One region of the Mesorhizobium sp. USDA 3734 genome, then DNA from elsewhere that is predicted to be linked to it. Evidence: predicted binding sites of a transcription regulator. Region 1 holds the regulator's gene; each other region holds the start of a gene.
The links. The regulator PhoB, encoded in region 1, activates phosphate uptake and scavenging genes when phosphate is short. The targets are predictions, from matches to a motif close to TGTCATNNANCTGTCAT.

Region 1 (10,031 bases):
TGACGTCGGGCGCGGTTTCGACATTGAGCCGCACGAAGACGAGGAAGCCGGTGAACGTCTGCGCGGCACCCGTGTCCTGGCCCAGCTGCACCAGCCCGCTGGCGTGCTGGTGGTCATCCGACATCGCCTTTTCAATCGCCGCGCGCCGCACCGGTTCGCTGAACATGTCGTAGCCGATGCTACCCTGGTTGGACGGGTCGAGCGGCTCGAACAGCACGATGGGGGTGCGCCAGGGCTGCGTGGTGTCAGGATAGATTGGATGGTTGACGCCATGGTCGCGCAGCATATCGCGTTCGACCGCCGCCTCGTCTCCGGCCTTCGCCAGCCTGACATAGCCGATGCCGCGCAAGCCGGCAAAATTGTTGTCGACATCGAGCGCTTTGAAGAACGCCTTGAACTCGTTGCCGGAAATATCGCCGTTGCGGGCGTCGAACAGGGCCTGCGTCGAGCGCAGCAGCGACAAATGCAGGTCGATGCGGCTCTCGATCCGGTTGAGCGCGTCGTCGGCCGTCGCTTCGAACTTGATGCGGGCGGCCTCTTGCGTCGCGAAATAGGCAAACCCCGCCATCGTCATGCTGATCAGCGCAACGGCGATGAACGCGACGATTGGAAAAAGCTTCTTCAACGGATGATGTGGTCCCTGAGCGAATTGAGACCTTTATGGGCAAGTCGCCGCGCCAACACAATGGCAAGGCCAAGCCATGCTGACGGCTGGCACATCACGTGATCGGCAACCCGCGATCTGGTCTGACCTCGGGCCGCAATCTTCAGCGGTCTCAGGCCGCGATCTTCAGCGCCCCCGGTCCAGGAATGGCGCCGGGCGGGCATTTGCCCAGAATGATCATGCCGAGCACCTCGTCCTGGGTCACGTCAGTGGTGCGGGCCGTGCCGACGACCTGGCCGTTCTTCATGACGCAGACCCGGTCGGCGAGCTCGAACACGTCGTGGATGTCGTGGCTGATCAGGAAGATGCCGATGCCGTCGGACTTGAGCTGCTTGACCAGTTCGCCGACCTGCGCCGTTTCCTGCGGACCAAGCGCTGCCGTCGGCTCATCCATGATCAGGATGCGTGCGTTGAACAGGATGGCGCGCGCGATCGCCACCGATTGCCGCTGTCCGCCCGACAGCTTGATCACCGGCTCCTTGAAGCGCTGGAAGCGGGGGTTGAGCCGGCCCATCACCTTGCGCGCCTCTGCCTCCATGGCGACGTCGTCGAGCGTGCCCCAGGCGGTCATCAACTCGCGGCCGAGGAAAAGGTTGGCGGCGGCGTCGACATTGTCGGCCAATGCCAGCGTCTGGTAGATCGTCTCGATGCCATACTTCTTGGCGTCGCGCGGGTTGGAGATCGATGCCTCCTCGCCATTGACGAAGATCTGGCCGGAGTCGCGCTTGTAGGCGCCGGACAGTATCTTGATCAGCGTCGACTTGCCGGCGCCATTATGGCCGAGCAGCGCCACGACCTCGCCCGGGAAGAGATCGATCGAGGCGTCGTCGACAGCGCGGATGCCGCCAAAGGCGATCGAGATGTTCCTCATGTCGATCAGCGCGGTGGCTGCAGGAGCAGTCTTGTCAGTCATGGCATGCCTCCTAGACGCGCTTGCGATAAACGGTGTCGAGCCAGACGGCGATGACCAGCACGGCGCCGACGACGATGCTCTGCAGCGGCGAGTCGACGCCGAGCAGCACCATGCCGGACTGCAGCGACTGCATCAGCAGCGCGCCAAGCATGGCACCGATGATCGTTCCCGAGCCACCGGCGAGCGATGTGCCGCCAATGACGGCGGCGGCAATGACCAGCAGTTCGTCCAGAGTTCCAAGCACGTTGGTCGCCGAATTCTGCCGGGCCGAGGAGATCGCGGCGGCGATCGTCGCCAGCACGCCCATGATCATGAACACCTTCATGGTGATCCAGCGCGTGTTGATGCCGGCGAGATTGGCAGCCTCGGGATTGCCGCCGATGGCAAAGACATAGCGGCCGAAACGGGTGCGGTTGGTGATGAAGGTCATGACCAGCCCGACGGCGATCGCCATCAACACCGGTATGGCTATGCCGTGAGCGATGAACAGGCCACCTTCGGGAACGGTGATGTTGTTGGCGGCCGCATATCTGTTCACGATGCCGATCGGCCAGGGATAGGAATTGGCGAGCCAGACCGCACCCATGATGACGGCGCAGGTGACGACGCCGAGCAGCGTCTCGGCCCAGATCGGACGCAGCGGAAAACGGAAACGCTTGCGCTGCACCCGCCCGTTGAACAGCGCAAACACCACGGCGAGGCAGGCGACGACCCCGACGACCCAGCTCCAGGTCGCGCCGATCGATCCCGATGGCCCGCCGCCCATGAGCTGAAAGGTGGCGTCAAGCGGTGCCACCGTCTGGCCTGATGTGACCCACCAGGCGGCACCGCGCCAGACCAGCAGTCCGCCCAGCGTCACGATAAAGGCGGGCACTTCGAGATATGCGATGACGAAGCCTTGAAAGGCCCCGATCAGCAGGCCGAGCGCCAGGCCGATGACCAATGCCAGGACCCAGATCCACGGATTGCCGAGTTCGAGCCCGACAAACCGGACCAGGAAATGCACCTGGGCAAAGCCCATCACCATGCCGATCAGGCCTTCGGCGGAACCGACGGAGAGGTCGATGTTGCGCATGACGATGACCAGCACCATGCCGCAGGCCATGATGGCGACCGCCGATGTCTGCACCGACAGATTCCACAGATTGCGCGGCGTGAGAAAGGTGCGGCTGTCGAAATCGAGCGGATTGACGCCAAGGCGCAGGCTGGAAATGACATGCAGCCCGATCCAGATGATCAGCAGGGCGCCGATCATGCCGAGCATGCGGGTATCGATCTCGGTCGCCTTCAGGAACCGGGCGACCGCGCCGAGTTCCGACGCACGTGCTGTGTCGGCCTGCGGGTTGGACGTCGTATCGGTCATGATTTCCTCCCACCGGCTGGCCGTCTGACGCGGATGCCGGAACCCAGCCTAGAAGCTATCCGCGTGATGCGGAAACACAAATCTTTTTGAGAAAACGCCGCGGCTTTTAGGCCGCGGCGTTCAGATATTTCGACGTGATCCAGATCAGTTGCAGGCCGCGACGGTGCCGGCGGCGACGCCCGCGCAGACTTCGTCCTTCTTGATCCAGCCGGCGTCGATGACCACGTTGAGATTGTCCTTGGTGATGGCAACCGGGGTCAGGAACAGCGACTTGACGGTGTTGCCGCCAGGCGTCGTGAAGTCCTTGGCGCCGGCGATGTCGCTCGTCTTCTTGCCGTCGGCGAGCTGCGAGGCGATCTCTGCGGCGTTCTTGCCGAGTTCGCGCGCGTCCTTCCACACCGACACGGTCTGCGTGCCGAGCGCGATGCGGTTCAGCGCGGCGTGATCGCCGTCCTGACCCGAGACCGGCACGGTGCCGGCAAGGCCCTGCGCCGTCAGCGCCGCGACGACGCCGCCGGCTGTGCCGTCATTGGCCGCGACCACGGCATCGACCTTGTTGTCGTTGGCGGTGAGGAACTGTTCCATGTTCTTCTGGGCGTTGGCGGGCAGCCAGCCGTCCGTATAGGCCTCGCCGACATTCTTGATCTTGCCGCTGTCGATGGCTTCCTTGAGCACTTCCATCGAGCCCGAGAACAGGAAGTCGGCATTCGGATCGGCACCCGAACCCTTGATGAAGACATAGTTGCCTTCCGGCTTGACCTTGAACACTTCGCGGGCCTGCATGCGGCCGACTTCCTTATTGTCGAAGGTCAGATAGAAGACGTCCTTGTTCTCGATCAGACGGTCATAGCCGACGACCGGAATACCTTCGTCCAGCGCCTTCTGCACCGCCGGGCCGATGGCCGAGGCATCCTGCGCCAGGATGATCAGCGAATTGGCGCCCTGCGAGATCAGGCTTTCGACATCGGTAAGCTGCTTGCCGGGATTGGACTGCGCATCGGCGGAGATGTACTTGTCGCCGGCGGCCTCGATCGCCGTCTTCATGGCGGCCTCGTCGGTCTTCCAGCGCTCTTCCTGGAAGTTGGACCACGAAACGCCAATGACCTTGTCCTTCGCCTGCGCAACCGACGCGAGCGTCAGCGACATGGCGGCACCCGCCAGGATGGCGGCTGTGAATCTTTTCATAATATCCTCCCTGCGCCGCGTATGGCGCGACCAAACTGACCCGAAGGCCGGCACAGAGGCTCTATTTTTTCGAGCCTCGAAAAAATACTGGTCCAACACCCGAACGCTGTCAACATTGATTCTGATGGATTTTGATGTGCTCGCGAATTTTTTTCGAGCTCCGGAATAAATAAATGACAGAGTGGGCGGCTTCTGCCAGTATTTGCCTGCGTTGCCGACAGCGTTCGAGGGGCACGGAGAGCCGCGGCGACCGGGAGGACTTGAGTAAACATGTCGGTCGGAATCCGCCACGACGATTTGCGCCGGCGCAACCGGGCGATGGTGATTGCGGCCGTGCGCCGCGCCGGACAACCATCACGCACCGAGATCGCCGCGACCACGGGCCTCAGCCACTCGACCATATCGGCGATCTCCTCCGACCTGATCGGCGAAGGCATCCTGACCGAAAGCAAACCAAGCGAGGCCGGCTCGCTCAAACGCGGCCGGCCGCAGGTCGGCCTCGGCCTCAATCCGGAAGCGGCGGCGGTGATGACCGTGGTGCTGTCGCTGAATTTTCTCTCCGTCGCCGTCATCGACTATGCCGGCCAAGTGATATCAGAGGAACAGCGCCGGCTGGACACATTGACGATGTCCCGCGAGGCGCTGATCGGCGAATGCGTCGCCATCGTGCGGCGCCGTCTTGAGGACCCCGACCTTGACGTCCGCAGCGTCGCCCGCATCGCGCTGGCGATCCAGGGCATCACCGACACCCGCGCCCGCGCCATGTTGTGGTCGCCGATCACGCCGCACACCGACATCGCCTTCGCCGACATACTCGAGGACGAGTTCGGCATCCCCGCCACCATGGAAAACGACTGCAACATGATGGCGATAGCGCTGCGATGGCGAGATCCTGATCGCTACCGCGACGATTTCATCGCCATCCTTTTGTCGCACGGCATCGGCATGGGCCTGGTGCTGAAGGGCGAGCTGTTCACCGGCACTCATTCCTCGGGCGGTGAGTTCGGCCACATGATCCATCAGCCGAACGGTGCGCTGTGTCGCTGCGGACGGCGCGGCTGCGTCGAAGCTTATGCCGGCAACTACGCCATCTGGCGCAACGCCAGGCAGTTGGGTGAGGACGCAGAACCCGTCGCCGATGTCAGCGACGCCGACATGCGCGCCTTGGCGACCGCGGCCCGCGAAAAGGATGGCCCCGAGCGCGAGGCCTATCGCAAGGCCGGCGAAGCGCTCGGCTACGGTCTCGGCAGCCTGTTCGCGCTGATCGATCCGGCGCCCGTTGCCATGGTCGGCGTCAGCGCCGCTGCCTTCGACCTGATCGAGCCCGCATTGCGCAAGGCGATTGCCCAGACCGCCGGCGGCCAGCACTCGAAATCGATTTCCTTCGACACCGAGCCGAACGAACTGCCGCTGATCCGCGAAGGCTGCGCCATGCGCGCGCTGACCTTCGTCGACCAGGAGATTTTTGCACCCGGCGCGCAGACGAGATCCGGCCTCACCGGCAAGAACGTGGCGTGAGTTCAAACGAGGGAGTTCAGTCTTCCCTGATCGCGTATCCGGCCCCACGAATGGTGCGGATGACATCCGGCATGCGGCCATTGTTGACCGCCTTGCGCAGCCGGCCGACATGCACATCGACCGTGCGCTCGTCGATATAGATCGTCTCGCCCCAGACATTGTCGAGCAGTTGGCTGCGCGAGAACACGCGGCCGGGATGGCGCATCATGAACTCGAGCAGGCGGAATTCGGTCGGCCCGAGCCGGATCTCGCTCTTCTTGCGATAGACCCGGTGCGACTCGCGATCGAGCACGATGTCGCCGACCTTGAGCACGCTGGACAGCACTTCCGGCTTGGCGCGGCGCAGCAGCGCCTTTACCCTAGCCATGAATTCCGGTGTCGAGAACGGCTTGACCAGATAGTCGTCGGCGCCGGTCGACAGGCCACGCACGCGGTCGCTTTCCTCGCCGCGCGCGGTCAGCATGATGATCGGCAGCCGCTCGGTCTCGGGACGCATTCTTAGCCGACGACAGAGTTCGATGCCGGAAACCGCAGGCACCATCCAGTCGAGCACCAGAAGGTCGGGAACGTTCTCCTGCAGCCGGATCTCGGCCTCGTCGCCGCGCGTCACCACCTCGACCTGGTAGCCTTCGGATTCGAGATTGTAGCGGAGCAGCACGCCTAGCGGCTCCTCATCCTCCACCACCATGATGCGTGGCGCGATCATAGACTGGTCACCCCTGTCGTCATGCCGCCGGCGCGGACATTGCCGTCTCGTCCTGCTTCGGACGATTGGCGGGCAGCTGCGTGCCGGTCAGAACATAATAGGCATTTTCGGCGATGTTGGTCACATGGTCACCGATGCGCTCGAGGTTCTTGGCGCAGAACAACAGATGCGTGCAGGCCGTGATGTTGCGCGGGTCTTCCATCATGTAGGTCAGGAGTTCGCGGAACACCGAGGTGTATTTGACGTCGATGCGTTCGTCGTCGGCACGCAGTTTTGCCAGGGCCGCGGCGTCGCGGGCCGCATACTCCTCGATCACGCCCTGCACCTGGATCAGCACCAGCTGCGCCATTGCGTCGATGGAATGCGACAACTCGCGCGGCGTGACGCTGAGGCCGACGGTGCCGACGCGCTTGGCGATGTTCTTGGCAAGGTCGCCGATGCGTTCGAGATCGCCGGCCATGCGGATCGAACCGACGACATGGCGCAGATCGTCGGCCATCGGCTGCCGCTTGGCGATCAAGGTGATGGCGCGGTCGTCGAGCTCGCGCTGGCGCGCATCCATGATCGCATCGTCGGAGACGACGCGCTGTGCCAGGGCGTTGTCGGAATTCAAAAGCGCCTTGGTGGCGCCACCGACCATCGAGCCGGCGAGATCGCCCATGTCACTGATGAGCCTGCTGATCTGTCCGAGATCCTCGTCGAAAGAAGCGACTGTGTGTTCGCCCATGATCTTGTCCCTCGTATGCCTGAACTCAGCCGAAGCGGCCGGTGATGTAGTCCTGCGTGCGCTTCTCGCGGGGCGACGTGAAGATCTTCTCGGTGCGGTCGAACTCGACCAGTTCGCCCAGATACATGAAGGCCGTCTGCTTCGACACGCGCGCCGCCTGCTGCATGTTGTGGGTGACGATGACGATCGTGTAGTCGGCTTGCAACTCGTCGATCAGCTCTTCGATCTTGGCGGTCGACAGCGGGTCAAGCGCCGAGGCCGGCTCGTCGAGCAGGATGACTTCCGGCTTCACCGCCACGGTGCGGGCGATGCAGAGCCGCTGCTGCTGGCCGCCGGAGAGGCTGAGGCCGCTGGCGTTGAGCTTGTCCTTGACCTCGGTCCAGAGTGCCGCGCGCTTCAGCGCCTGCTCGACACGGCCGTCCATCTCGGACTTGCTGAGCTTTTCATAGAGCCTGACGCCGAAAGCGATGTTTTCATAGATCGACATCGGAAATGGCGTCGGCTTCTGGAACACCATGCCGATCTTGGTCCGCAGCAGGTTGAGATCCTGCGAGCGGTCGAGGACGTTCTGGCCGTCAAGCAGCACCTGACCCTCGGCGGTCTGCTTGGGATAGAGTTCGTAGATGCGGTTGAAGACGCGCAGCAGCGTCGACTTCCCGCAACCCGAAGGCCCGATGAAGGCGGTGACGCTGCGCTCGGGCAAGGACAGCGTGATGTCCTTCAGCGCCTTCGACTGGCCGTAGTAGAAGTTGAGGTTCTTCACCTCGATCTTGATCTTGGCGGCTGCCTCGGCAGCGATCGTCATGTCTGGAGACAACATCTGGCTCATTTGTCCTCTCTGCGTCCGGTCAGGCTGCGAGCAACGATGCTGAGCGCGAGAACCGTCAATGTGATGATGAGTGCACCGGTCCAGGCCAGTTGCTGCCATTCCTCGTAAGGGCTGAGAGCGAACTGGAAGATGGTGACAGGCAGGCTGGCCATCGGCGCGTTGAGATTGCTCGACCAGAACTGGTTGTTGAGCGCTGTGAAGAGCAGCGGTGCCGTCTCGCCGGAGATGCGGGCGATCGACAGCAAGATGCCGGTGACGATACCGGAAAGCGCGGCACGGTAGGCCACCGACTTGATGACCACCCAGCGCGGCGCGCCGATCGCGGTGCCGGCTTCGCGCAAGGCGTTCGGCACCAAATTCAGCATGTCTTCGGTGGTACGCACGACAACCGGGATGACGAGGATGGCGAGCGCGACGGAACCGGCAAGGGCCGAGAAATGCCCCATCGGCCGCACCAGGAGCTCGTAGACGAACAGGCCGATGATGATCGACGGTGCGGACAACAGGATGTCGTTGATGAAGCGCACGATCGTGGTGAGGCGCGAGAAGCGGCCATACTCGGCCATATAGGTCCCGGCCAGCACGCCGATCGGCGTGCCGACGATGACGGCGATGACCGTCATCACCACGCTGCCATAGATGGCGTTGAGCAGGCCACCGGCATCGCCGGGCGGCGGCGTCATTTCGGTGAACACCGACAACGAAAGGCCTGCGAGACCCTTGTAGAGAAGCGCGCCGAGAATGAGCGCCAGCCAGGCAAGGCCGATGCCCGCCGCGACCAGACAAAGCGTCATCATCACGGAATTCCTCGTCTTGCGACGGCGGTGAAGCGATGTGGCTGTCGACATCGGTCAGGCTCCGGTTCGGCGATCGATGCGCATCAGCATGTAACGTGCGATGGCAAGGATCAGGAAGGTGATGACGAAAAGGATCAGGCCCAGAGCAATCAGCGATGACGTGTAAAGCTCGCCATCGGCCTCGGTGAATTCATTGGCGATGGTCGCTGAAATCGTCGTGCCAGGCGCGAACAGCGAGGCGCTGATACGGTGCGCATTGCCGATGACGAAGGTCACCGCCATGGTCTCGCCAAGTGCCCTGCCCAATCCCAGCATGACACCACCCATGATGCCGACGCGGGTGTAGGGAATGACGACGCGGCGCGTAACCTCCCAGGTCGTGCAGCCAATGCCGTAAGCGGACTCTTTCAGCACCGCCGGCACCGTGTCGAAGACGTCCTTGGTGATCGAGGTGATGAAGGGCAGCACCATGATGGCAAGGATCATCGACGATGTCAGCAGGCCGATGCCGTAGGGCGGGCCGGCAAAGAGGCTCGATAATACCGGGACGTCATGGAAAAGATTGATGAAGAAAGGCTGGATCGTGGTCTGCACGAAAGGAGCGAAGATGAACAGGCCCCATATGCCATAGATGATCGATGGGATGCCGGCCAGAAGTTCGACCGCGATGCCGATCGGCCTACGCAGCGGGCGCGGGCACAGCTCGGTCAGGAATATCGCAATGCCGATGCCGATCGGCACCGCAATCAGGATGGAGATGGCCGCGGTGACGACGGTGCCGTAGATCGGCGCCAGCGCACCAAACTTCTCGGTGACCGGATTCCAGCTCTCGGTTGTCAGAAACGATACGCCAAAAGTCGACATCGCCTGCCATGATCCGACGAACAGCGAAATCGCGACGCCGCCCAGGATCAGCAGAACGAGAATGGCGGAGAAGCGTGTGGCCGCCCGGAAAATCGCATCCGTGAGCGCGAAGCGCCGCACCGTCGCTTCCCTGGCCTGCATGGCGGCTAACGATGGCATGGCTTCGGAAACGGTAGTCATCTAGCCCTCGCGTTCGAAAGAAAAACGGGAGGGCGCCTGGAAGGCGCCCTCCCTGTCAAGGATTACATGGCCGAGTAGATCGGCTTGCCGTCGCTGCCGACGACTTCCTTGGCCCAGGTCTCCTCAATGCTCTTGACCACGTTGTCAGGCATCGGGACGTAGTCGAGTTCGCTGGCCATCTCGTCGCCCTTGGCATAGGACCAGGCGAAGAACTTGAGCGCTTCACCCGTGGCAGCGGCATCATCGGGCTTCTTGTACAGAAGAACCCATGTTGCCGCCGTCATC
Region 2 (10,031 bases), 7.3 Mb from region 1:
TCCGACGTAGCAAAAAGCTTCACCATGCATCTGCGCGACGGCATCAAACTGCCTGTTGTCGCCGGTGTCTCGTTCTCGATCAGGGCAGGCGAATGCACCGTGCTCGGCGGCCCGTCCGGTGCCGGCAAGAGCTCGATCCTGAAGATGCTCTACGGCAACTACGCCGTCGACGAAGGCCAGATCATCGTCATGCACGATGACGGGTTGATCGATCTCGCCACGGCCAGCCCGCGCACCGTGCTTGCCGTGCGCCGGCAGACGATCGGCTATGTCAGCCAGTTCCTGCGCACCGTGCCGCGCGTCTCGGCGCTCGATGTCGTCGCCGAACCGCTGGTCGAGCGCGGCGAGGATCGCGAGATTGCCCGTGGCAAGGCACGCGCCTTGCTGGCGCAGCTCAACCTGCCGGAGAAACTGTGGGCATTGCCGCCGGCGACCTTCTCCGGCGGCGAGCAGCAGCGCGTCAACATCGCACGCGGCTTCATCACCGAGCACCCGATCCTGCTGCTCGACGAGCCGACTGCCTCGCTCGATGCCAGGAACCGCGATGTCGTGATCGAACTCATCGCCGCCAAGAAGGCGGCTGATGTCGCCTTGCTCGGCATCTTCCATGACCACGACGTGCGTGAGGCGGTTGCCGACCGCGTCATCGACGTCACCGCTTTCGCTCCCGGAAAAATCGCCGCATGACGAGGAAATTGTCCGAGACACCGCTGGTCCATCCGACAGCGGAGGTGCAGAACTCGACGCTCGGCCGCTGGACCGAGATCGCCGACCGCAGCCGCGTGTCGGAAAGCGAGCTTGGCGACTATTCCTACATGATGCAGGATTGCGCTGTCTGGTGCGCAACGATCGGCAAGTTTTCCAACATTGCAGCCAGCGTGCGCATCAACGCCACCAATCATCCGACCTGGCGGCCGACGCTGCACCATTTCACCTATCGCGCCTCGGATTATTGGGACGACGCCGAGCACGAGAGCGAGTTCTTCGCCCAGCGCCGCGCCAGGCGGGTCACCATCGGCCATGACACCTGGCTCGGTCACGGCTCGACCATCCTGCCCGGCATCACCGTCGGCGATGGCGCCGCGGTCGGTGCCGGCGCAGTGGTCTCCAAGGATGTCGCCCCCTACACCATCGTCGCGGGCGTACCCGCAAAGCCGATCCGCGAACGCTTCGACCGCCGCACCGCCGAACGCTACCAGGCACTCGCCTGGTGGGACTGGGACCATGCAAGGCTACGCGCGTCGCTCGATGATTTTCGTTCGCTTGAGGCTGAGGCTTTTCTGGAAAAGCATGGCGGATAGTCTTCACATCATCGTCATGGGCTAACCGGTTTCATATCCCTGACACATCGCCCGGGCAGGACGCAGGCCTTTCCCTGGAGATCGCAATGTCCGTTTCTGTCAAATCGTCGCTCGCCGCATTCTTTGCCGGCTCAAATCCGAAGCCGCCGGTTCATCTCGGTACGCGCTACGACACATCAGGCAATTTCCTGATCGAGCCCGGCAACACGGTCGTCAGCCACCTCGTCAGCGGTTCATCGTCGGAGGCTGTGGTGCTTGCGGTGCGCGACCGTATGCTGGCGATGCAAGACGCCGACCGGCTGGCTTTCACGCCCGTCTCCAGCCTGCACATGACGCTGTTCCAGGGCATCATCGAATATCGCCGCCGCTTGCCCTACTGGCCGCAGGACGTGCCGCTCGACACCAGCATCGACGCCATGACCCGCCTCTATCTGGAACGCCTGAAGGGCTTCGAGGGCTTCGGCCCGTTCAAGATCAAGGTCGTCGAAGTTCTGCCGACCGGCCTCACCGTTGCCGGCGCGACCGACGACGATTTGCGCATCATGCGCGCCTGGCGCGACGCGCTGGCCGGGCCGTTCGGTTACCGGCATCCCGATCACGATACCTACGTCTTCCACATCACCTTCGCCTACCAGATCCAGCGCCTTGCAGACGACCGTGCGGCAGCGTGGCAGGCGCTGTTCGACGATTGCCTGGCACTTTTCGACCGGCAGGCACCAGAGATCGAGATCAAGGCGCCCGCCTTCTGCGCCTTCCGAGACATGAAGCATTTCGAGGAATTGCAGGTGCTCGGCTGATCGCCAGCCAGGCGCCGGTCGTCGCGCCTGTGGAGCGTAACAAAACTGACATCATCGCGACACGGCAGGTTCATGTGGCTGCGTTAGGCGAGAGCCTGACGATCAATGGTCCGGACTGGAACCTGCCCCATGCCAGCAACCTCTGCCACGCTCGAAATCCGCGGTGTCACCCGACGATTTGGCAAGAACACTGCCGTCAGCGACATCAACATCGCGATCCCGCAGGGTCAGATGGTTGGCATTATCGGCCGTTCGGGCGCCGGCAAATCAACCCTTCTTCGCATGATCAACCGTCTCATCGACCCCAGCCAGGGGTCGATTTTTTTTGACGGCGCCGAGGTCTCCCAGTTGCGCGGCTCGCCGCTGCGGCGCTGGCAGCGTGACTGCGCCATGATCTTCCAGCAGTTCAACCTGGTGCCGCGCCTCGACGTGCTGACCAATGTGCTGCTCGGCAAGCTGAACCACCGCTCGACCATCACCAACCTGTTCGGCATGTTCTCTCGCGCCGAATGCGCCGAGGCGATCGCAGCACTCGAGCGGCTCGACATTGCCCGCACCGCGCTGCAGCCCGCCGGCACCTTGTCGGGCGGCCAGCAGCAGCGCGTCGCCATTGCCCGCGCCATGATGCAGCAGCCCAGAGTGATCCTTGCCGACGAGCCGATCGCGTCGCTCGACCCGCTCAACGCCAAGGTGGTGATGGATTCGCTGCAGGACATCAATTTGCGCGAAGGCATCACCGTCGTCACCAATCTGCACACGCTGGATACCGCCCGCACCTATTGCAACCGCATCATCGGCATGGCCGCCGGCAAGGTCGTCTTCGACGGCCCGCCGGAAGAGCTCAACCGCGAGGCCGTGCGTCTCGTCTATGGCGCCGACAGCAATGGCCAGGAAATCTCCGAGGCCATCACCTCGACCACCGTTGCCTTCAGCCGAAAGATCGCCGCATCCGCCGGACCGCTCGAGCCCGCATTCCCGGGATATTGAGTCCATGATCCCGAAAAGTGGAAACCGGTTTTCTCGGACAAACGGGAACCGTTTTGTCCAGAGATCATGGACCAAAAAAGAGCGGCTGGGATCGCCAGCCCACGTCAAGGGCACCTGTCAAAATCGATAACGCTGCCGGCGCGGGGCCGGAACCTACAGGAGAGATATCCAATGTTCAGGAAGATGGTTTTCGGCGCCGTTTCGGTGCTCGCCATGGCGACCAGCATGGCGCATGCCGCCGATATGAAGGAATTTCGCGTCGGCATTCTCGGCGGTGAAAACGAAACTGACCGGCTGCGCAACTACCAGTGCCTCGCCGACCATTTAAAGACCGAATTCGGCTTCGAAAAGGTCTCGCTGTTCCCCGCCGCCGACTATGACGGCGTCATCCAGGGCCTGCTCGGCGGCACGCTCGACTTCGCCGAACTCGGCGCTTCCGGCTATGCCAGCGTCGTTCTCAAGGACCCGAAGGCGGTCACCCCGATCCTCACCACCCAGCAGACCGATGGCGCCACCGGCTATTATTCGATCGGCCTGGCGCTGAAATCCTCCGGCATCACCGACATCAAGTCGGCCAAGGGCAAGAAGCTCGGCTACGCCGATCCGGATTCGACCTCCGGCTACCTGATCCCGCTGACCCAGATCCCGAAGGACACCGGCGCTTCGAACGAAACCTTCTTCGCTTCGACCCAGTTCAACGGCGGCCACGAGAACAACGTCCTGGCCGTGCGTGACGGCAAGGTCGACGTGGCGGTGGACGATTCCTCCGGCATTGGCGACTTCAAGGACGGCTACACCTCCGGCACCTTCCACAAGGAAGTCGCCAAGGGCGCCGTCGACCCCAACGACTTCGTCGAAGTCTGGCGCTCGGGCCTGATTCCGAACGGCCCGCTGGTCGTGCGCACCGCGCTCGGCGACGACATGACCGCCAAGCTTGCTGCCTTCTTCACCGGCCTGCCCAAGAAGGACAAGGCTTGCTTCGAAGGCGTCGAAGGTGGCGATTTTACCGGCTACGTCCCGGTGAAGGCAGACTTCTACAACGTCATCGTCGAAGCCCGTAAGGCAGCCATCGGCGGCTAACGGCAAAAATCAGGAAGGGCGGCGTCGAGAAAACGCCGCCCTTCTTGCATGTCCGATCATGACCCTTTCCGAGACAGCCCCTTCCGGCGCCACTCACCAGATGGCCGACGCCTGGCGTCGCCAGACGTCGCTGCGCCGGCTCTACACAGCCATCGGTGTCGGCCTGCTCATTGTCGCGCTCGGCAGCACCATGTGGTTCGCCAACGAGGCCAATGCCGGACATTTCTTCGACCGGCTGCCGCATTTGCTGGATTTCCTGAGCTGGCTCGTCCCCAAGGACTGGAACGATGTCTGGCGGGCGATGTTCGACATCGCCTCTCCGCATGACACCGGTACCCAGGAATTCAACTTTCCGCTTGGCCGCGCCTATGTCTGGGGCGGCTTCTACATCCCTGAATATTTCGAGCTGATGCTGACCACGCTCAACGTGGCGCTGGTCTCGACCTTCATCGGCTTCGTCTTCGCCGTGCCGTTCTCCTTCATCGCCGCGCGCAACCTGACGCCGCATCCGGTGCTGCGGCTGATCGTCAAGCGCTTCATGGAACTGCTGCGCGCCTTTCCCGAGATCGTCATCGCTGGCCTGTTTGCGGCCATCGTCTCGATCGGTCCGATTGCCGCCATCATCGCCATCGGCCTGCATTCGATCGGCGCGCTGGGCAAGCTCTTCTACGAAATCAACGAGAACATCGACATGCGCGCCGAGGAGGGCCTGAGGGCGGTCGGCGCCAACTGGTTCGAGCGGGTGCGCTTTGCCGGCCTGCCGCAAGTGCTGCCCAACTTCATGTCCTACACGCTGCTGCGCGTTGAAATAAACGTCCGCATTTCCACCATCATGGGCGCGGTCGGCGGCGGCGGCATCGGCGAGGAGTTGAAGCTGTCGATCTCGCGTGGCTTCGGCGCCAAAACGATAGCTCTTGTGCTGCTCCTGTTCACGACGATCTTCATCGTCGACCAGTTCTCCGCCTGGCTGCGCCGCAAGCTTGTCGGCGAGCAGGCCTTCGTGATGGGGGCATGACCATGATCCCGAAAAGTGGCATCCGGTTTTCTCGGACAAACGGGAACCCGTTTTGTCCAAAGATCATGGCAAACCAGGAAGGCTACCCATGGCCACAATGACCGCCGATGAAATCCAGTCGATCGAAGAGCGCTTCCCGCAGGTGTTCCGGCGGCCGCTCCACAAGCGCTTCGGGCCGCTTCTGCTGGCTGGCGGCATCTTTCTCTACCTCCTTTACGCGCTGTGGTTTTTCAACCTGCCGCAGGTCATGCGGGAATCGCACTGGGAGCGCCTGCCGCTGTTTCTGACCCAGTGGATCAGCTACGACGTGCAGCCGATCTTCCGCCTCGATGAACCGCAGATCACCGCCAAATATCCACGCTTCTCGGTGCTCGGCCCGAATCCAAATCCGGACTGGGTCAAGACCAATGCCGATGGTTCGGTGACGATCCTGATCGACGGCACCGCCAAGTCGATCACCTTCAACAAGACGCAAGCGACGATAGTTTCCAACGGTGAAACCGTTGCAGTCGGGCTAGACACCGGCAAGCCGCTGATCTCCGGACCGGTTCCCGGCTGGATCACCGCGCATGAAGATGAGGTCGTCGCCGACATGGGCTTTGCCGGCGAGGCCCGCGTCGCCGTCGACCGCGTCAGGATACGCAAGCGTTTTCTCGGCTGGGCAAACTTCGTCTTCGACACCCGCTCGCCTTTCTTCGGCAAGTCGGCAAGCGAAGTGACCTCGCTGATCGTCTCCGGACCGGAACTGGAACCGGGCACGTCCAATCTGGCGCTGGCCGGCGACAACATCTGGAACAACGCCCAGTGGCAGCATGGCGATGTCTGGACGAAACTCTTGCAAACCATCGTCATGGCCTTTCTCGGCACCATGCTGGGCGGCATCGTCGCCTTCCCGCTGGCCTTCTTCGCCGCCCGCAACATCACGCCCAGCCGGCTGGTCAACCAGGTGCTCAAGCGCTTCTTCGACTTCATGCGTTCGATCGACATGCTGATCTGGGCGTTGTTCTTCACCCGCGCCTTCGGCCCCGGGCCGCTGGCGGGCAGCGCGGCGATCTTCTTCACCGAGATCGGCACGCTCGGCAAAACCTATTCCGAAGCGCTGGAGAACATCGACGACAAGCCGCGCGAAGGTGTCACCTCGACCGGAGCCAACGGCCTCCTGGTGCAACGCTACGGCGTGCTGCCGGAAGTGGTGCCGGTGTTCATCAGCCAGACGCTCTACCAGTGGGAATCCAACACCCGCGGCGCAACCATCATCGGCGCCGTCGGCGCCGGCGGCATCGGCCTGAAACTGTGGGAGGCGATGCGCACCAACTCGAACTGGGCCAACGTCTTCTACATGGTGCTGCTGATCCTGCTCGTCGTCTTCATCTTCGACAACATTTCCAACTTCCTGCGCCGCCGGCTGAGCCAGACCATCCACGATTACAACAGGATCCAGGTCGAGCAGGGATGATCGTCAATTGGGCGAAAAGTCGGCGGGACAGCACCCCCCTCTGGCCTGCCGGCCATCTCCCCCGCAAGGGGGGAGATCGGGCGGTTCCGCTGACGGCGCCGTCCTTCCAACGCCTAAGATTAGCGAAGGCCGACGGACATCCGATCTCCCCCCTTGCGGGGGAGATGTCCGGCAGGACAGAGGGGGGTGTGAAGGAACGCGGCGGCAGGTGTCGGGCGGCTTTGCTCAGCCCCACTATGAGGAGGGCGCCTAAGCCGCCTTCTTCCAACCATTCCTGATATGCTTGTACCCATCCCGGTACACCGCTTCCGGGCTCTCGGAAAAATCGCGCCACACCTTGGTCGCCGCCGCCAAATCCTTCAGCGAACGGCCGAACGCCTCGATGGTCAGCCAGTCGTCATAGCCGCTCTTGCGGATGGCCGAGAACGTTTCCTTCCACGGAATGTTGCCGCGTCCCGGCACGCCGCGATCGTTCTCAGAGATGTGGATGTGCACGACATTCCGGCGGTGTTTTGTGTAGGCGCCGATCGGGTCGGCCTCCTCGATATTGGCGTGGAAGGTATCGTACATCGCCTTGATGTGCGGCCGGTCGATGGCGTCGATATGCTCCGATAGATCCGCCATCGTGTTGAGGAGATAGCATTCGAAGCGGTTGAGCGCCTCGAGCCCGATGGTGACGTTCCTCTTGCCGGCATGATCGCCGATGGCGCGTTGCGAGGCGACCGACCGCTTTTTCTCGGCGACCGTCGGCCCAGCGCCGGAAAAGGCGCCGAGCGTCGAATGCAGCGGGCCGCTCAGCGTAGTGGCGCCGAGCGCATTGGCGCAGTCGATAGCCCATTTCATATAGTCGACACCGGCCTTGCGCGTTGCCGCATCGGCCGCGATCAGGTTCATCGCCGGATCGCCCATGGCCGAAACCGCGGTCCGCTCCAGCCCGATCCGGTCGAGCAGCTCGCCGAGCTTTTTGTAGTCGTCCGGCGTTCCGGCGAAGATCGGTATCTCGACGCCATCGAAGCCGGTCGCCTTGATGTCGCGAAGCAGCTTCTCGTGCTTCTTCGACACGGCCGTCGTCCACAAGAACATGCACATGCCGATTTTCATCGACGCCCCCTCCCCTTGAATCCCCCCGGATTTTTTATTTTAGAGCTTCGTCCATGCTCCATTCTTCTTCGACGACTTCACGCAGGCCTCGATGAAGGCCATGCCTTCGACGCCGTCGTGAATGGTCGGAAAGACGACATCCTTTGCCGGCTTGCCGCCCTTGCGACGCGCCGCCCGGATGGCCCTCGCGGCCTCCTGGTAGATGTTGGCGAAGCCTTCGAGATAGCCCTCGGGATGGCCTGACGGCACGCGGCTGACACGGCCCGCCACCGGCAGCGCGCCGGCACCGTTGCGGGTGATCAATTGCTTCGGCTGACCGAACGGCGTGTACCAGAGATAGTTCGGGTCGGCCTGCACCCATTCCAGCCCGCCCTTCGAGCCATAGATGCGCAGCTTCAACCCGTTCTCATGACCCGGCGCCACCTGGCTTGCCCAGATCATGCCCTTGGCCGGATGCGTCTTGCCCGCAGGCTTGAAGCGCAGCATGACGTTGACGTTGTCATCGAGCAACCGTCCCGGCACGAAGGCGTCGAGATCGGCTGAAAGGGAGTCCAGTTCCAGCCCGGAGACGAAACGGGCGAGGTTGTAGGCATGCGTGCCGATATCGCCCAGCGCGCCGCCGGCGCCTGCCTGTTTCGGATCGCCGCGCCACGCCGCCTGCTTTTGGCCTGTCGCCGCCAAATCTTCGGTCAGCCAGTCCTGCGGATATTCGGACTGCACGATGCGGATGTCGCCGAGCACGCCCTTGGCGACCATTTCGCGCGCCTGCCGCACCATAGGATAGGCTGTGTAGTTGTGCGTCAGCACGAACACCTTGCCGGTCTTCTCGACCACGGCGGCCAGCTTCTTCGCCTCGGCCAGTGTGGTTGCCAGCGGCTTGTCGCAGATGACGTGGATGCCGGCCTCCAGGAAAGCCTTTGCCGCCGGTACATGCACATTGTTGGGCGTGACGATGGCCACCGCCTCGATGCCGTCGGGCCGCTTGGCCTCGGCCTTGGCCATCTCGGCATAGGACGCGTAGCTGCGATCGGGGTCGAGCCCGAGCTCGGCGGCCGAGGCTTTTGCACGAGCGGGGTCCGATGACAGCGCCCCGGCGACCAGCACGAAGTCATTGTCCAGGCGCGCCGCGATCCGGTGCACCGCGCCGATGAAGGCGCCTTGCCCGCCGCCGACCATGCCGTAGCGGATCGGGCCGCCTCCCGTTTCCGACTTCGATGCGCCGACCATGTTTTTCTCCCTCGTGTCTGAGATATCCCTCCCCTCGAGGGGAGGGTGGCCCGAAGGGCCGGGTGGGGTCGGTTCATGCCGAGCTCTACGCCCGGCGACCCCACCCCGATCCGCTGCGCGGATCGACCCTCCCCTCAAGGGGGAGGTAACACCGCGTCAGATTCCCATCATCCCGCGCAGCACCTTCTTGTCCGTAGCGCCTCCGGCGAAATCGTCGAATGCCTTTTCCGTCACCCGGATGATGTGATGCTCGATGAAGGGCGCGCCCTCGGCCGCACCGTCTTCCGGATGCTTCAGGCAGCACTCCCACTCCAGCACAGCCCAGGAATCATAATCGTATTGCGTCAGCTTGGAAAAGATGCCGCCGAAATCCACCTGCCCGTCGCCCAGCGAACGGAAGCGGCCAGCGCGGTTGGTCCAGCTCTGATAGCCGGAATAGACGCCTTGCCGGCCCGTCGGATTGAACTCGGCGTCCTTGACGTGGAACGCCTTGATGCGCTCGTGATAGATGTCGATGAATTCGAGATAGTCGAGCTGCTGCAACAGGAAGTGCGACGGATCGTAGTTGATGTTGCAGCGCTTGTGGCCGCCGACCGCATCGAGGAACATCTCGAAGGTGGCGCCGTCGAACACATCCTCGCCGGGATGGATCTCGTAGCCGACATCGACGCCATTGTCCTCATAGACATCGAGGATCGGCTTCCAGCGCTTGCCGAGTTCGGCGAACGCTTCCTCGATCAGCCCGGCCGGCCGCTGCGGCCACGGGTAGAGGTAAGGGAAAGCCAACGCTCCGGAGAAAGACACCGAGGCCTTCAGGCCAAGGTTCTTCGACGCCTTGGCGCCGAACTTCATCTGTTCGACCGCCCATTTCTGCCGCGCTTTCGGATTGTTGTGCACCGAAGCCGGCGCAAAGCCGTCGAACTGCGCATCATAGGCCGGATGCACCGCCACCAATTGGCCCTGCAGATGCGTCGACAGCTCGGTGATCTCGACGCCGGCGTCGGCGCAGGTGCCCTTCACCTCGTCGCAATAGGCCTTGGAAGAGGCCGCCTTCTTGAGATCGAACA
Region 3 (10,031 bases), 3.7 Mb from region 1:
ATCGATCACGGCGCCTATTGTCTGGGTTGCTGCTGGGCGCTGATGGCTCTGCTGTTCGTCGGCGGCGTCATGAACGTGCTGTGGATCGCCGGCATCGCCATCCTTGTTCTCCTGGAGAAAACGGTCCCGACCGGGCAGTTGATCCCGCGCGTTTCCGGCGCGCTGATGGCTGCGATCGGCGCCTGGCTCGTCTTCCGAGCCCTTTGAGAACATTCATTGTGGCCGGGCGGTATTGGCCTGCAACCGTCCGGTATCCCGTCAGATGACAGTCTTCTGAGATGGCAATTCATGGCGCACTGAGGTCAACAACGCCGTGGTAATACCTGGGATGGATTTAGCTGCCGCGGCCCGCATTGGCCCCGTATTGGCATTGAATGAGCTTTGCCGACTTTATTAGCGCTGCTGACTAAATCGCGAGCGCGTTTGTCTGTAAATCAGGCATTTGCGGCAATCGGTTTTCAAACTCTTTCGGTTTCGGTCATTTCCCTTGACCTCACGGGAATTATCGCCTTCGATGACATTTGTGAATGGGAGGCAGCGCGTCGGTTACGATGCGGGGTTCCGGGAATGGGCCGGAATGGGAGCTGCGTTCACACGGGAAAAAGATCAGGGTTTGCCCTGAAAAACAGAGAAAAGGGTCTGTGGGTCATGAAACAAATTGCTATCGGCATTCTTGGCGCCGCCGCCACGCTTGGGTTGATGGCGTCGGCCGCGTCGGCAACCACGCTCGACACCGTCAAGGCGAAGGGCTTCATCCAGTGTGGCGTCTCGACCGGCCTGGCCGGTTTCTCGGCGCCGGACGACAAGGGTGACTGGCAAGGCATCGATGCGGATTTCTGCCGCGCTGTCGCGGCCGCCGTCTTTGGTGACGGCACCAAGGTCAAGTTTACACCGCTCAGCGCCAAGGAGCGTTTCACCGCGCTGCAGTCCGGCGAGATCGACATCCTGTCGCGCAACACCACCTGGACGATCAACCGCGACACGGCACTTGGCCTGAATTTCATCGGCGTCACCTACTATGACGGCCAGGGTTTCATGATCAATGCCAAGAAGCTGCCGGGCGTCAATTCGGCGCTACAGCTTTCCGGCGCCGCCGTCTGCGTGCAGAGCGGCACGACCACCGAGCTCAACCTCGCCGACTACTTCAAGGCCAACAAGATGGAGTACAATCCGGTCGTCTTCGAAAAGCTGGAAGAGGTCAACGCCGCCTATGACGCAGGCCGCTGCGACGTCTACACCACCGATCAGTCGGGCCTCTATGGCATCCGCCTGACGCTGGGATCGCCGGCCGATCACGTCGTGCTGCCCGAGATCATCTCGAAGGAGCCGCTCGGACCCGCCGTTCGCCAGGGCGACGACCAGTGGTACCACATCGTCAAGTGGACCTATTTCGCCCTGCTGCAGGCTGAAGAGCTCGGGATCACCAAGGCCAATGTCGATGAAATGAAGAACTCGGCCAGCCCTGAGATCAAGCGCGTGCTCGGCCAGGAAGCAGATACCAAGATCGGTACCGATCTTGGCGTCTCCAATGACTGGGTCGTCAACATCGTCAAGGCCGTCGGCAATTATGGCGAAATGTTCGAACGCAATGTCGGTTCGGGCAGCCCGCTGAAGATCGCGCGCGGCATCAACGCGCTGTGGACCAAGGGTGGCCTGCAGTACGCACCGCCGATCCGCTGATCGAAATGTGATCCGGAAGGCAGGTTGTCTGCCTTCCGGTTTCTCTTTCCAGGGGACGGGTCGAATGGCATCGCAGGAAGTTCTTCGCGAGGAGCCCAGCCGCGGCTCCTTTATCAACGATCCGAAGGTCCGGGGCATATTCTTCCAGGCGCTGGTCGTCGTTCTGCTGGTGGTGGGCGTCTGGTGGATTGCCCACAACGTCATTGCCAACTTGACGCGCCTGCACATCGCTTCGGGCTTCGGCTTCCTCAAGGGCCGCGCCGGCTTCGACATCAGCGAGAGCGCTATCGCCTATTCGTCGGATTCGACCTATGGCCGCGCCATCCTGGTCGGCTTCCTCAATACTGTCATCGTCGCCATCGTCGGCATCATCACCGCGACAATCATAGGCTTCATTGTCGGCATCGGCCGGCTCTCGCAGAACTGGCTGATCAGGAAGATCTGCACGGTCTATGTCGAGGTGTTCCGCAACATCCCGCCGCTGCTGGTCATCTTCTTCTGGTATTCCGGCGTGCTGGCCGTGCTGCCGGCACCACGCGACAGCATCAACCTGCCGTTCGGCTCCTTCCTCAACCAGCGCGGCTTCTATTTTCCACGCGCCGTGTGGGGCGACGGCTCCTGGCTGATCTTCGTCGCTCTGCTTGTCGGCATCGCCATGGCGTGGTTCGTGGCGCGCAAGGCGCGGCAACGGCAGATGGCGACCGGCCAGCAATTTCCGGTGTTGTGGACAGCCCTGGCGCTGATTGTCGGGCTGCCGCTGCTCGCCTATGTGCTGAGCGGATTCCCCTTGAGTTTCGACTACCCGAAGCAATCGACTTTCAACCTGACAGGCGGCTTCCAGGTCAGGCCTGAGTTCCTGTCGCTGTATCTGGCGCTGTCCTGCTATACCGCCGCCTTCATTGCCGAGATCGTACGCGCCGGCATCAGGGGCGTCAGCAAAGGCCAGACGGAAGCTGCCGGTGCGTTGGGGTTGCGGCCCGGATCGATCCTGAGGCTCGTCGTCGTGCCGCAGGCCATGCGCATCGTCATTCCGCCGCTGACCAGCCAGTATCTCAATCTGACCAAGAACTCATCGCTCGCCATCGCCATCGGCTATCCGGACCTGACGGCGACCGCCGGTACGGTGCTGAACCAGACCGGCCAGGCTGTCGAGGGCGTGGTGATCATGATGGTGATCTATCTGGCCATCAGCCTTCTGACCTCGCTTGTGATGAACTGGTTCAACGCCAAGATGGCGCTGGTGGAGAGGTAAGGACATGCAAGAACATGATATGTCCTGGGTGCGCACCGAAATGGCGCTGGCGCAGCCGGCGCCGGCCGGCGTCACGGGTCTCGGTGCGTGGGTACGCAAGAACCTGATCGCTTCCGCCGGCGACACCATTTTGACCATCGCCGGCATCGCGCTGGTGGCGATGATCCTGCCGCAGATCATCAACTGGGCGTTCATCAACGCTGTGTGGACGGGACCCGACCGGACCGTATGCGCCACCGTGGCGCAAGGCGGCGTCCAGCCGGATGGCTGGACCGGCGCCTGCTGGGCTTTCGTCAATGCCAAATTCGGCCAGTTCATGCTCGGGCGCTATCCGATCGAGGAGCGCTGGCGGCCGATCCTGGTCGCCATCCTGTTCGTGGCGCTGCTGGTGCCGATGCTCATCCCGAAGGTGCCGCGCAAAGGGCTGAATGCCGTTCTGCTGTTCTTTGTGCTGCCGATCGTCGCCTTCATCCTGCTGGTCGGCGGCATGTTCGGCCTGCCGCATGTCGAGACCTCGCTGTGGGGCGGCCTGCTGGTTACGCTCAGCCTGTCCTTCGTCGGTATTGCCGTGTCGCTGCCGCTTGGCATCGTGCTGGCACTCGGCCGCCGTTCCAAGATGCCGATCATCAAGACGCTGTGCGTCGTCTTCATCGAGACGGTGCGCGGCATCCCGCTGATCACCGTGTTGTTCTTTGCCAGCGTCATGCTGCCGCTGTTCCTGCCGGAGGGCGTCAGCTTCGACAAGTTCCTGCGCGCGCTGATCGGTGTGTCGCTGTTTTCCGCCGCCTATATGGCCGAAGTGGTGCGCGGCGGCCTGCAGGCGATCCCCAAGGGCCAGTATGAAGGTGCGGATTCGCTCGGTCTCGGCTATTGGCAGAAGATGTATTTCATCGTCATGCCGCAGGCACTGAAATTGGTCATCCCGGGCATCGTCAACACCTTCATCGGCATGTTCAAGGACACCAGCCTGGTCATCATCATCTCGATGTTCGACCTGCTCGGCATCGTTAAGCAGAACTTCTCCGACCCGAACTGGGCAACGGCGCAGACGGCCAGGTCCGGCCTGATCTTCGCGGCCTTCGTCTTCTGGCTGTTCTGCTTCGGCATGTCGCGCTATTCAATGTTCACCGAACGCCGACTCGACACCGGCCACAAACGCTAAACAAAAGAACAAGGGGACCCTGTCATGGCCACCGAAAATGCCGTCAGCGCGGAAGAGATCAAGGTCAACGCCGCCAAGATGCAGATTTCCACCACCGATGTCGCCATCGACATCATCGCCATGCACAAATGGTATGGCGAATTCCATGTGCTCAAGGACATCAATCTGAAAGTGATGCGCGGCGAGCGCATCGTCATCTGCGGCCCTTCGGGCTCCGGCAAATCGACGATGATCCGCTGCATCAACCGCCTGGAAGAGCATCAGAAGGGCAAGATCATCGTCGACGGCAAGGAACTGACCAACGATCTCAAGAAGATCGACGAGGTGCGCCGCGAGGTCGGCATGGTGTTCCAGCACTTCAACCTGTTCCCGCATCTCACCATCCTGGAGAACTGCACGCTGGCGCCGATCTGGGTGCGCAAGACACCGAAGAAGCAGGCCGAGGAAATCGCCATGCATTTCCTCAAGCGCGTCAAGATCCCGGAACAGGCCCACAAATATCCCGGCCAGCTGTCCGGCGGCCAGCAGCAGCGCGTGGCGATCGCCCGCTCGCTGTGCATGAACCCGCGCATCATGCTGTTCGACGAGCCGACCTCGGCGCTCGATCCGGAAATGATCAAGGAAGTGCTGGAGACGATGGTTGGCCTTGCCGAAGAAGGCATGACCATGCTGTGCGTCACCCACGAGATGGGCTTTGCCCGCAAGGTCGCCAACCGCGTCATCTTCATGGACCAGGGCCAGATCGTCGAGCAGAACACGCCGGCCGAGTTCTTCGACCACCCGCGCCATGAGCGCACGAAGCTGTTCCTGTCGCAGATCCTGCACTAGGCCTTCGACGACCACGGGGAGCCCGGCTGAAACACTGCCGGGCTCTTTTGCGTATGGATGAGCGGGAGGCGGGCGTGTTGTGTCGCGCCGGGTCGCGTTTGCAGGGCCGCCATTCATGAAAAGACTGGGACGTTGTCTAGGCCTTCTGCTGATCGTCGTTGCGCTTGCCGCGACGATGGGCGCTCTCGTGCCGCGGCCGCTGTGGCGGCCGGCTGCCGCCACGCCGGCCACGGCGCGCCACGTCCTGGTGCTGAAGAATGCCATCCACACGGACATCGCCATTCCGGTCGATGATGCCGTGCGCCAGCGCTTCCACTTCCTGGTCGACGCCGGCATACCGGCCGACAGTCCGGAGGTCCGCTACATCGTCTTCGGCTGGGGCGGCCGCGCCTTCTACCTGGAGACGCCGACATGGTCCGAGTTGAAGGCGGTGCCGGTGATGAAGGCGCTGACCATCGATGCTTCGGTCATGCATGTCGATGTCGCCGGTGACATCGTCGAAGGGCGCCCGGACGTCGCGGGGTTCGACCTCGGTGAGGATCGGTTCGCGGCGCTGCTCGATTTCATCGATGCGAGTTTTCAGCGAGGGCCGAAGGGCCCGATCCTTGTTCCGGACGCGGCCTATTCCAGGTTCGACGGCTTCTATGAGGCGAACGGCCACTTCAACGCACTGGTCGGCTGCAACACCTGGACGGCGGCCGCCTTGCGCACCGCCGGCCTGCGCACTGGCTGGTGGAACCCGCTGCCTGTATCGCTTGGCCTGTCGATGCGGCTGTATAACTAGCTGTGCTCAAGGGCTGATATTCAGGCCCATGTTTCAGCGTCGAATGACTTTCTGCGGCTGCCAGCCATAGAGCCAATCCAGATCCGCCGCGAGTTTTTCCGACGAGCGCATTTTCAGGAACAGATTGCGCGCAATAGCCACGGGGCCCGTGGCATGCCAGGCGAGGCGGTTGACGGCGCCGCGACGAGCGACCCTTGCGACGCGCGGCCGCCGCAGGTTCTCCCAGATCTGAAGGCTTTGTGCTGGATCGGCAGGGAAGTCGGCGATGATATCGGCAAGCAGCGCCGCATCCTCGATCGCCATGGCCGCACCTTGCGCCGCGAACGGCGTCATCGCATGCGCGGCGTCGCCGATCAGCGCGATGCCGTCTGGCCTTGTCCAAGGCTGGTTCTGTTCGACAGTATGGAGCGGCCAAGTCAGCCACGCGCCAACCATTTCCACCAGTTCTGCAAGACCAGGCGCGGTGCCGCGCGTTGCGCTGGCGAGGATGCGTGGATCGGCATGGCCGGACCAGCCCTCGGCAATGCGCTCGCCTCTGGTGAAGGCGACGAGGTTGAAGGCGTCGCCCTTGCTGACGGGGTAGGCGACCATATGGAAGCCGGGGTGCAGGAAGGTGGTGACGCAGTCGGGAGCGCCGATCGCCGCGAAAGCCTGCCCCGCGGCACTTTGCGCGGCAATGGTTGCGCGCCAAGCCAGTTCGCCGGAAAACCGGCTTCTTGGCGAGGTCGCCCTTTTGGCCGAATCGACAAGCCCGCGCACCGACGACCAGACGCCATCGGCGCCGACCAATAGGAAGCCCTCGGCCGCGATGGTCTTGCCGTCGAACTCGGCCGTCGCGGTGATGCCATGCGTGCCGGTGGCAACGCTGCTGATCCGGGCGCCGGTGGTGAGATGGATATCCGGCATCTCGGCAACGCGCGCGGTCAGCGCGCTCTGCAGATCGGCCCTGTGAGCGACGAGATAGGGCGCCTGCCAGCGCGTTTCAGCGGCTTGTCCCAGCGGCACCCGTGCCAGTTCGCGCAGCGTTGCGGCATCCTTCAGCACCACCGCTTCCGGCCGCACTGCTACCGGCAGCAGACGGTCGAGTACGCCAAGCTGGCGAAGGATGCGTGTCGCGTTGGGAGAAAGCTGGAGGCCGGCGCCGACTGCTTCCAGGCGCTGCGCCTGTTCGAACACCCGTACCGAGTAGCCGCGTTCGGCGAATGCAAGGGCTGCGGTCAGCCCGGCGACGCCCGCCCCGGCGATGACGACTTGCCGGGAACGCGTGTCGTTCATCGGGCTTGCCGAAGGAATCAGGCGGCCTGGTCGATATAGATGCAGCCGGCCGGCAGTGTTTCGGTCGCCTTCAGCTTGGGCGAATAGCGGTAGAGGGTCGAGCAATAGGGGCAGACTTTTTCATTGTCGCCGCCCATGTCGAGAAACACATGCGGGTGGTCGAAAGGCGGATTGGCGCCGGTGCACATGAATTCCTTGACGCCGATGTCGATTGCCGGATGGCCCGCATCGTTCTGAAAATGGGGAATGGAACCGCCTGCCATCGTCGTCTCCTTAACGCAGTCTCTTCTGCATCTGGATCATAACAGGCCTCTTTGCAAGATCGATGAAATGAAACTGTCGCAAAAGCCTGTCAGAGGATAAGTTAAGCCGGTTAACCGGCTTGAGCGGGTGGGAAGAGCAGGAACCATGAACGAACTGAAGCCGGTGCAGAGCGAATTCGTGAACGTCGAGGTGGCCCGTCCGGAGGGCGGCAACCCCGATCGCTTCGTCAACCGGGAGTTTTCCTGGCTGCAATTCAACAGGCGCGTTCTCGAGGAATCGCTGAACCTCAATCATCCGCTGCTGGAGCGCGTCCGCTTCCTGTCGATCTCGGCCGCCAATCTCGACGAATTCTTCATGGTGCGCGTCGCCGGCCTCGCCGGCCAGGTGCGCGAGGGCATCACGCTGAAGAGCCCTGACGGCCGCACCCCCGAACAGCAGCTCGAACAACTGCTGCGTGAGGTCGAGCGGCTGCAGGAAGACCAGCAGAAGAGCCTTTCGGCGCTCACCGTGCTGCTCAACAAGGAAGGCATCGAGAGCATCACCCGCGATGCGCTCACCAAGGAGGAGAAGGTCTGGCTGGAAGACCATTTCCAGGAGCAGGTGTTCCCGGTGCTGACTCCGCTGTCGATCGACCCGGCGCATCCGTTCCCGTTCATTCCCAATCTCGGCTTCTCGATGGCGCTGCAATTGCGCCATCGCAAGAATGGCGAAGAGATGAGCGCGCTGCTGCGTCTGCCGGTGGCGCTGAAGCGCTTCATCCGTCTGCCGGACCGCAAGCATCATGTTCGCTTCATCCCGCTGGAAGAGGCTGTCGGCCTGTACATTGGCAAGCTGTTCCCCGGCTACGAGGTCAAGGGCTCTGGCACGTTCCGCATCATTCGTGACAGCGATATCGAGGTCGAGGAGGAGTCCGAGGATCTGGTGCGCCTGTTCGAAACGGCGCTGAAGCGGCGTCGGCGCGGTTCGGTGATCCGCATCGAATTCGACAGGCTGATGCCTTCCGAATTGCGCGACTTCGTCGCCGGCGAGCTTGGCGTGTCGTCGAGCCGCATCAGTGTCCTGACCGGACCGCTGGCGCTCAGCCAAATCTCCGAGATCGTCGCCGTCCCGCGCGACGATCTGAAATTCACGCCCTACAATCCGCGTTTTCCCGAGCGCATCCGCGAGCATGGCGGCGACTGCTTTGCCGCCATCCGCGAGAAGGACATCGTTGTCCACCACCCCTACGAATCCTTCGATGTGGTGGTGCAGTTCCTGCGCCAGGCGATGGCCGACCCGGAAGTGGTGGCAATCAAGCAGACGCTTTACCGCACCTCCAATGACAGCCCGATCGTGCGCGCGCTGGTCGACGCGGCAGAGGCCGGCAAGTCGGTCACGGCGCTGGTCGAGCTCAAGGCACGCTTCGACGAGGAAGCCAACATCCGCTGGGCGCGCGACCTGGAGCGCGCCGGCGTGCAGGTGGTGTTCGGCTTCCTCGAGCTGAAAACCCATGCGAAAATGTCGCTGGTGGTGCGGCGCGAGGACGGCAAGCTTCGCAACTACGTGCATCTCGGCACCGGAAACTACCATCCGGTGACCGCGCGCATCTACACCGACCTGTCCTTCTTCACCACCGACCCGACGATCGCCCGCGACGTCGCCCAGCTCTTCAATTTCATCACCGGCTATGCCGAACCGACGGATGAAATGCGGTTGGCGATCTCGCCGTTCACGTTGAGAAGCCGTATCCTGAAGCACATTGCCGACGAGATTGCCCATGCGGTGGAAGGGAGGCCGTCGCGCATCTGGATGAAGATGAATGCGCTCGTCGATCCGATCATCATCGACGCGCTCTATGATGCCGGCCGCGCCGGCGTCGAGATCGACCTTGTCGTGCGCGGCATCTGCTGCTTGCGGCCGCAGGTCCCGGGCCTGTCGGAAAACATTCGTGTAAAATCGATTGTCGGCCGTTTTCTCGAGCACAGCCGCATCTATTGCTTCGGCAACGGTCACGGCCTGCCGTCGGACGAGGCCATCGTCTACATCTCTTCGGCCGATCTCATGCCGCGCAATCTCGACCGCCGCGTCGAGACCATGGTGCCGATCACCAATCCAACTGTGCATGAACAGATCCTTGGCCAGATCATGCTGGGCAACATCATGGACAATCAGCAAAGTTTCGACGTATTGGCTGATGGAACCTCCCGGCGCGTGGTGCTGGAGGAGGGCGAGGAACCGTTCAACGCGCAGGAATATTTCATGACCAATCCGAGCCTGTCCGGACGGGGTGACGCGCTGAAGTCGCATGCGCCCAAGCGCATTGCGCAGTTCAAGCGTCGCAAGAAGAACGCCGCAGCGTCCAGCTGATGCTGTCTGATTCCCAGGGCCGGCTGCAGGACCGCCGACCGCTATCCATCATCGACATCGGATCGAACTCGATCCGTCTCGTCGTTTATGAGGGGCTGGCGCGCTCGCCGACCATGCTGTTCAACGAAAAGATGCTGGCCGGTCTCGGCCGTGGCATCGTTTCGACCGGAAAACTCGACCCCGAGGCGGTGACTCGCTCGATGGAGGAGTTCCGCCGCTTTCGCGCGCTTTCCGACCAGGCCGGCGCCGAGCATATGTATGTGCTGGCGACCGCCGCCGCCCGCGAGGCGGTCAACGGTCCCGATTTCATCCACCGCGCCGAGGATGTGCTGAAGACTGAGATCCGTGTGATCAGCGGCCGTCAGGAAGCCTATTATTCGGCCCTCGGCGTCATTTCCGGCTTTCACCCGGCCGATGGCATCGCCGGCGATCTGGGTGGC

Region 2: phnC (phosphonate ABC transporter ATP-binding protein) is a predicted target of PhoB. The motif match lies at 2,134-2,150, and genes of this name have one in related genera.
Region 3: ACZ89F_RS17785 (RNA degradosome polyphosphate kinase) is a predicted target of PhoB. The motif match lies at 7,308-7,324, and genes of this name have one in related genera.

What each region holds. Positions count from the first base shown of each region.
Region 1 is NZ_JBWCCW010000001.1:7,366,218-7,376,248, reverse strand. It holds gene ACZ89F_RS35400 (CHASE domain-containing protein) at 1-625, opposite strand, end outside; gene ACZ89F_RS35395 (ATP-binding cassette domain-containing protein) at 777-1,577, opposite strand; gene ACZ89F_RS35390 (sugar ABC transporter permease) at 1,588-2,940, opposite strand; gene xylF (D-xylose ABC transporter substrate-binding protein) at 3,085-4,125, opposite strand; gene ACZ89F_RS35380 (ROK family protein) at 4,396-5,643, shown strand; gene phoB (phosphate regulon transcriptional regulator PhoB) at 5,660-6,349, opposite strand; gene phoU (phosphate signaling complex protein PhoU) at 6,369-7,076, opposite strand; gene pstB (phosphate ABC transporter ATP-binding protein PstB) at 7,102-7,905, opposite strand; gene pstA (phosphate ABC transporter permease PstA) at 7,902-8,753, opposite strand; gene pstC (phosphate ABC transporter permease subunit PstC) at 8,757-9,746, opposite strand; gene pstS (phosphate ABC transporter substrate-binding protein PstS) at 9,809-10,031, opposite strand, start outside.
Region 2 is NZ_JBWCCW010000001.1:61,305-71,335, reverse strand. It holds gene phnL (phosphonate C-P lyase system protein PhnL) at 1-687, shown strand, start outside; gene ACZ89F_RS00365 (DapH/DapD/GlmU-related protein) at 684-1,301, shown strand; gene ACZ89F_RS00360 (DUF1868 domain-containing protein) at 1,388-2,098, shown strand; gene phnC (phosphonate ABC transporter ATP-binding protein) at 2,228-3,085, shown strand; gene phnD (phosphonate ABC transporter substrate-binding protein) at 3,257-4,165, shown strand; gene phnE (phosphonate ABC transporter, permease protein PhnE) at 4,224-5,180, shown strand; gene phnE (phosphonate ABC transporter, permease protein PhnE) at 5,269-6,636, shown strand; gene ACZ89F_RS00335 (sugar phosphate isomerase/epimerase family protein) at 6,886-7,737, opposite strand; gene ACZ89F_RS00330 (Gfo/Idh/MocA family protein) at 7,777-8,964, opposite strand; gene ACZ89F_RS00325 (sugar phosphate isomerase/epimerase family protein) at 9,121-10,031, opposite strand, start outside.
Region 3 is NZ_JBWCCW010000001.1:3,624,734-3,634,764, reverse strand. It holds gene ACZ89F_RS17825 (DUF2182 domain-containing protein) at 1-207, shown strand, start outside; gene ACZ89F_RS17820 (amino acid ABC transporter substrate-binding protein) at 649-1,680, shown strand; gene ACZ89F_RS17815 (amino acid ABC transporter permease) at 1,745-2,932, shown strand; gene ACZ89F_RS17810 (amino acid ABC transporter permease) at 2,937-4,094, shown strand; gene ACZ89F_RS17805 (amino acid ABC transporter ATP-binding protein) at 4,173-4,922, shown strand; gene ACZ89F_RS17800 (TIGR02117 family protein) at 5,038-5,706, shown strand; gene ACZ89F_RS17795 (FAD-dependent monooxygenase) at 5,740-6,981, opposite strand; gene ACZ89F_RS17790 (zinc-finger domain-containing protein) at 6,999-7,244, opposite strand; gene ACZ89F_RS17785 (RNA degradosome polyphosphate kinase) at 7,390-9,591, shown strand; gene ppx (exopolyphosphatase) at 9,591-10,031, shown strand, end outside.